DNA from 3 places in the Arminella tumorigenes genome. Region 2 is predicted to be linked to each of the others. Evidence: predicted binding sites of a transcription regulator. Region 2 holds the regulator's gene; each other region holds the start of a gene.
The links. Region 2 encodes PhoB, which activates phosphate uptake and scavenging genes when phosphate is short. Its sites were predicted from a motif close to TGTCATNNANCTGTCAT; they were not measured.
Positions count from the first base shown of each region.

Region 1 (2,271 bases), 480 kb from region 2:
CTTGTCGGCGTCGAAGGCGGTGCCGGCGATATCGGTGGCGGCGGAGACATCCACGAGATCGATAGCGCGGTGCAGCGACTTGTCGCCCTTGACGCCATAGCCGTTGTTGCTGTCGCGGGCGAGCATCAGGAATGTCGTCGGCGAGAGCGCGACGATCTCGCTCTGGGCGGCCACTACCGTCTTGCCCTTGGCATCGGTGAAGACGGGCAGCGGCACGACATATTCGTGCACCAGCTTCAGATGATCGACATCGCTGGCGTCATAGACGAGGGCGCGCGTGTTCTGGCGCGTGGTGCCGCTGTCGCCGCCATCCTGTCGCGTGGCGGATTGCAGCACAGCGATGACGGTCTTGCCATCCGGCGCCATAGCCATGCCTTCGAGGCCCTGGTTGTTCTGCCGTCCGGTCTGCGGATCCTTGGGCTCGGGCGCCTTCTCGCCCGGGCCGGGATTGTTGGAGGCGAAATTCGGCTTGCCGTCGCGCATCGGGATCAGCGCTGCCGGCGGCTGCGTTGCCGAGACGAGCCGGCCGTCTGCCGAGAAATGATAGATGTTCGGGCCGTATTCGTCGCTGATCAGCATCGAGCCGTCGGCAAGGCGGGCGATCGCCTCATTGTCGAGGGAGATCTTGCCATTGGACGCCTGCGGCAGCATCGGCAGCGTCGCGCTCGCCGGCCGCACACCGGCTGACGGATCGAGGCCGGTCATGTCGGCACCCTTGTCGTCCTTCAGAAGCATGGTGCTGGCGAGTGTGGCGGTGACGCCGGATTGCTCCTTGCCCGAGGGAGGTGCGGTACCCGGCGCGGTCGGCGTCATCTGGATGTCGATGGTATTGAGACGGGGACGGTAATCCGTCGTGCCGCTGACATTGTATCCCCGGTCCGGCAGCAGCCAGAGCTTGCCCTTGTACCCCTCGGCGGTGCGCGTCCAGGTGCGGGGATCTATCGCCATGCCCGAGCCGGAGCCGAATGTCTCGCCGAACGAATCCCGCTGGCTGGCCGGGATGCGGCCGATGCCGACGAGACCCTTGTTGACGAGTGTCTGGCCAGCGGCCGGAGCGGTATCGTCGGCACGGCCCGGAGCCACCGCAAAAGCCGTCAGGAGGACTGTCGAAAGCAGGATCGTCTTCAATACCGGGGTCTTCATCGCAATATCCTCCATCAATGATCGGCACCGCATCGGCTGCGGCTTCGGAGATGGAGCTGTCTTTTTCAAGAGATCGACAAAGCCCCGCCACCGTTCAGCACGGTTTATGGCGGCAACATGATAGCTGGATGACAGGTTTTGAAATGTTGATACCACAACCCTGGCGGATCACACTGCAAGCAGGATGGCACAGTCGCGGATAGCGGTATCTCAGTCGGTGGCGCCGCGGCGGAAGGCCGAGGGGAGGCGCGTCCTGTCGATAACAGCGCCGAGGGCGACGCCCCACATGCCGCTCGCCATATTGACGATGATATCGAACGGGCGACCGTCATTGCCGATGGTTAGCACATGGGCCAGCCCCAGAGCGCTGACGGTGGCAATCATCATCAGGAAGGCGAAAGACGGTGAGTCAGGGTAGGCCAGTCGGGCCAGGCAGCCTGCGATGCAAAGTGCGACGATATGGTAGATGTTGAACGGATTGCCAATCTCGGCCTGCCAATTCACATGCGCAAGCGTCAGCACGACGAGGGCTGCGATATAAATCCAGACGCTGAATTTCAAAACGCGATTGGTGTCCATAGGATGAGGATATATCAGCGACTAAAGGCAAGACTAGCGTCTGCACCGCTATATCAGCACTTTCGGGGCACACAAATTGTGTACGGTCGATATAAATGTCGAAACAAATAGAGGATGTTGAGCCATTCTGCGGGCGGAATTCCGCCATGTTTCGCATCTTCCCCGCCTGGCGGTGATCCAGCCGTATCCGGCTTCGTAAAGAAACACGCGAGACGGATGTGAGTGCCAGGCCTGGCCGCACCGTCGGGCTTCACAAGGACAGGAGCTTAGTTGCAGGACAGCGTTGGAACGGAGCCAGGCACCAGGCGGAACAAACGGACCCGGGTCAGGCTCAGGGACGTGGCGCAGAAGGTGGGCGTGAGCGCCATCACAGTGTCCCGTGTCCTGCGCGCACCCGACAAGGTTTCCGCGCAATTGCGCGAAAACATCCTGCGTGCAATCGAGGACATGGGCTATGTGCCCGATCTGGCCGCGCGGGCTCTGGCTGGTCGTCATAGCGGTATCATCGCGGTTCTTGCCCCGGCGCTCAACAGCCAGATACTTTCAGAT
Region 1 is NZ_CP117255.1:594,907-597,177, forward strand. Features, by position in the region: gene PR017_RS02905 (esterase-like activity of phytase family protein) at 1-1,143, opposite strand, end outside; gene PR017_RS02910 (hypothetical protein) at 1,354-1,722, opposite strand; gene PR017_RS02915 (LacI family DNA-binding transcriptional regulator) at 2,062-2,271, shown strand, end outside.
Region 1: PR017_RS02905 (esterase-like activity of phytase family protein) is a predicted target of PhoB. The motif match lies at 1,261-1,277, and genes of this name have one in related genera.

Region 2 (2,271 bases):
TGAATTAATTCAATGATTTCGATTGTCATAATTGTTTCATTGGCCTGACATAAAAGGGCGAGCATTAGGCCGATATCAAAAAGGGCCTCGAAAAGGCGAAACGCGTTGCCGTCGCCGCGCCGAGCAGACCTACGTTCCGTGACGCCTTTCAATTTGAGGATAGAAAATGGTTTCGACACACATTCATTCCGCCTACGACGAAGATTTGAAATTCCTGACGCGGCGCATCTCCGAGATGGGTGGCCTTGCCGAGCAGATGGTCGGTGAATCCGTCCGCGCTCTGGTCAATGGCGATGTCGGACTGGCCCAGAAGGTCATCTCTGACGATACGATCCTCGATCATGCCGAGCGCGAAGTCGGCGACAAGGCGATCCTGACAATCGCACGCCGCCAGCCGATGGCTGCCGACCTGCGCGAGATCATGGGCTCGATCCGGATTGCCGCCGATCTGGAACGCGTCGGAGATCTTGGCAAGAACACTGCCAAGCGTGTTATCGCTGTGCAGGGCACCGGCGTACCGCGCAGCTTGGCGCGCGGCATCGAGCATTTGTCAGAACTGGCGCTCGTCCAGTTGAAGGAAGTCCTCGACGTCTATACGACCCGCTCGCCCGACAAGGCTGTCTCCATCCGCGAGCGCGACGAGGAAATCGACGCGATGTACACCTCGCTGTTCCGCGAGATGCTGACCTACATGATGGAAGATCCGCGCAACATCACCACCTGCACGCATCTGCTGTTCTGCGCCAAGAACATCGAGCGCATCGGCGACCACGCCACCAACATCGCCGAGACGATTTTCTACATGGCGACCGGTGCATTGCCCGAGGGCGACCGCCCGAAGGACGATACTGCCAACACCGTCGGCGCCATGACGGAATAGGCCCGAAGGGTTTTTGAAGGAGAGCGGGCCCCATGGTTCCGAGAGTTGCCGTCGTAGAAGATGAAGAAGCGCTGAGCGTGTTGCTGCGCTATAACCTTGAAGCAGAAGGTTTCGAAGTCGATACGATCCTCAGAGGCGATGAAGCCGAGATGCGCTTGCAGGAGCGCATTCCGGATCTCCTGATCCTCGACTGGATGCTGCCGGGTGTTTCCGGCATCGAACTGTGCCGCCGCCTGCGCATGAAGCCGGAGACCGAGCGTCTGCCGATCATCATGCTGACGGCGCGTGGCGAAGAGAGCGAACGCGTCCGGGGCCTTTCCACGGGCGCAGACGACTATGTCGTCAAGCCGTTCTCTACGCCAGAACTGATGGCCCGCGTCCGCGCCATGCTGCGCCGCGCCCGCCCTGAAGTGCTCTCCAGCGTCCTTCGTTGCGGCGATATCGAACTCGACCGCGAGACGCACCGGGTTCATCGCAAGAGCCGCGAGGTTCGTCTCGGCCCGACAGAATTCCGCCTGCTGGAATTCCTGATGGCATCGCCAAGCCGTGTGTTTTCCCGCTCGCAACTGCTCGACGGCGTCTGGGGCCATGACATCTACGTCGACGAACGCACCGTCGACGTGCATGTCGGCCGGCTGCGCAAGGCTCTGAACTTTTCCAACATGCAGGACGTCATCCGCACAGTACGCGGCGCAGGCTACTCCATGGAAGTCTGAAGCTGTGCAGGTGACTAAAGTCCGCCGTTTCGCGGGTTGAAGCTATAAGGGTTGGCAATCGTGCATTGCCAGCCATCTGCCCGGGGTCATGCCGAAGGCCGCCCGGAAATGGCGGGTAAAATGTGCCTGATCGGCAAACCCCGCTTCTGCAGCTGCTCCGGCAAGGCTATAGCCGGCACCTAGCAGCCGCTTGGCTCGGTCAAGGCGGCGCATCACGAGATAGCGGTGCGGACTGGTGCCGAACGCACGCCGGAACTGCCGCGCCAGCTCGTATCGGTCCAAGCCGCTGATCGCCTCCAACGTTTCGGAACTGACACCCTCTTCGCAATGCTCGGTCAAAAAATCACGCGCCAGCATGACAGCTGGGCGATCGATTCTCGTGGGTGCTTTCCTCGGGTCGTCGGCCTGTCGGAAGAGTCCTGCCGTCAGCCGCGCAACCGCGTCGTCCATTGCCAGATCGTTCGGCGCATGGTCGAGATCCGACAGGATGTCCGCCAGCGCTGACAATAGGCCAGCGTCAGTCACGACGGGATCGCGGACGAAGGGCAGCGCCCGATTGCCCGCCTCGAGGAGGTCGACCAGCGCGGGCGGCAAATAGAGCATCCGGTAGATCAGTCCGTCGTCGGTGCCGGCCGCGCCATCGTGGACTTCATCGGGATGCAGCACGATCACGTT
Region 2 is NZ_CP117255.1:117,153-119,423, forward strand. Features, by position in the region: gene phoU (phosphate signaling complex protein PhoU) at 167-880, shown strand; gene phoB (phosphate regulon transcriptional regulator PhoB) at 913-1,596, shown strand; gene PR017_RS00615 (AraC family transcriptional regulator) at 1,639-2,271, opposite strand, start outside.

Region 3 (2,271 bases), 1.5 Mb from region 2:
GAGTTCCGGCATGATTTCTGGGTTGGGATTGGCGAGCGCCATGATCAGCGGCTTTTCGGCCATCTGTACCAGCAGTTCCGGCTTCAGCACGCCAGCGGCCGACAGGCCGAGGAACACATCGGCGCCGCCGATCGATTCGGCCAGCGTCCGCTTGTCGCTCGGCTGGGCATAGACCGACTTCCACTCGTCCATCAGCACGTTGCGGTCGGTGTAGACCAGGCCCTCGATATCGTGGACCCAGATGTTTTCGCGCTTGGCGCCGAGAATGACCAAAAGGTTGAGACAGGCGAGGGCGGCAGCGCCGGCACCGGATGCGACGATCTTGACGTTCTCGATCGTCTTGCCAGCCAGTTCCAGGCCGTTCAGGATGGCGGCGGCCACGATGATCGCAGTGCCGTGCTGGTCGTCGTGGAAGACCGGGATCTTCATCATCTCGCGCAGCCGGCGCTCGACGTCGAAGCACTCGGGCGCCTTGATGTCCTCGAGATTGATGCCGCCGAAGGTCGGCTCCAGTGCCGAGATCGTCGACACCATCTCGTCGACGGTCGGTGCCTCGATCTCGATATCGAAGACGTCGATGCCGGCGAACTTCTTGAACAGGACGGCCTTGCCTTCCATCACCGGCTTGGAGGCGAGCGGACCGATGTTGCCGAGGCCGAGAACAGCCGTGCCGTTGGATATGACGGCCACGAGGTTGGCGCGCGAGGTATATTCGGCGGCCATTTCCGGGTTGTCGCGGATGGCGAGACAGGGAGCGGCGACGCCCGGCGAATAGGCGAGCGCCAGGTCGCGCTGGTTGCCGAGCGGCTTGGTCGCCTGGATCTCCAGCTTGCCCGGACGGGGATAGCGGTGGAAGAAAAGCGCCTGTTCGTCGAGGTCACCGCTGGTCATGTTCTTCTGTGCCTTCGATGCATCCTGCGGGTCCATCACGCTTCTCCATTACCATTCGTCTAACGATTTCACGTCACTGCATACAACAATCCTCGGGGGTGCACAGTACGGAATTGTGGCGGGGCGGCAAGATTTTGCCGATGCGCGGCAGGGTAAGCTACGCCATCTTCGCGCTCGAATTGGATGTGATGTCATCTTCCTGAAACACGAGTCTGATTATTCCGGGCACAGCGAAGATTGGGGCACGGGCATTACGTTCGTGGAGACATTGATGGACACTCGACACTTCCGAACCCTGTTCATTTCCGACGTTCATCTGGGATCGAAGGCCGCCAAGGCGGACTATCTTCTCGACTTCCTGCGCTATCACGAAGCCGATACCCTGTACCTCGTCGGCGACATCATCGACGGCTGGCGCCTGAAGCGCAGCTGGTACTGGCCCCAGGATTGCAACGACGTCGTCCAGAAGATCCTGCGCAAGGCGCGCAAGGGCACGCGCATCGTCTACATCCCCGGCAATCACGACGAATTCCTGCGCGATTTCCCGGGTAGCCATTTCGGCGGTATCGAGGTCGCCCAACGGGCGATCCACACCACTGCCGACGGCAAGACCTATCTCGTGCTGCACGGCGACGAGTTCGATGTCGTAGTGCGCAACGCCCGGCTGCTCGCTTATCTCGGCGACTGGGCCTACGACGTCGCCATCGTGTTGAATATCGCGCTCGCCAGCATTCGTCGCCGGCTTGGCATGCCTTACTGGTCGTTCTCGGCCTGGGCCAAGCAGCAGGTCAAGCATGCGGTCAACTTCATCGGCGAGTTCCAGCGCGTGGTGGCCGAAGAGGCAAAGCGCAACCATGCCGACGGGGTCATCTGTGGCCACATCCACCACGCCGTCATCGAGGACATCGATGGCCTGCGCTACATCAACACCGGCGACTGGGTGGAAAGCTGCACGGCGATTGCCGAGCACGAGGATGGCAGTTTCGAACTGATCACCTGGCGCCAGATCCTGGACGCCAAGCCTGCTGCGGCCGTTGCAGAGAGCCGCCAGGATCGCCTGCCGTCGCGCCCGGCCATGGACCTTGCGCTGATGATGGCCGAAGCAAAAGCGGCATCCGGTTTGACCGCCGCCGAGTGAGCCGACAAGGCCTTCCAGCTCTTTGAATTTCCCGCCGACCTGAAGGCGCCGTAGGCGCGATGGCGAATGCGTGGTAGGGGAATCAGCGGTTCCAAATCAGGCATTGTCATGATTCCCGCAACGATGACTTCGACGGGCAGGGAGGCTCCTGCCTATTTCCGGCTGCGCAGCGCCCTGTCCTATTGTGCCCCGCTGATCGTCAACGGCATCGCCCTGCCGTTCTTTCCTTTGTTCCTCGCGAC
Region 3 is NZ_CP117255.1:1,571,376-1,573,646, reverse strand. Features, by position in the region: gene PR017_RS07820 (NADP-dependent malic enzyme) at 1-927, opposite strand, end outside; gene PR017_RS07815 (UDP-2,3-diacylglucosamine diphosphatase) at 1,163-2,029, shown strand; gene PR017_RS07810 (MFS transporter) at 2,138-2,271, shown strand, end outside.
Region 3: PR017_RS07815 (UDP-2,3-diacylglucosamine diphosphatase) is a predicted target of PhoB. The motif match lies at 1,081-1,097, and genes of this name have one in related genera.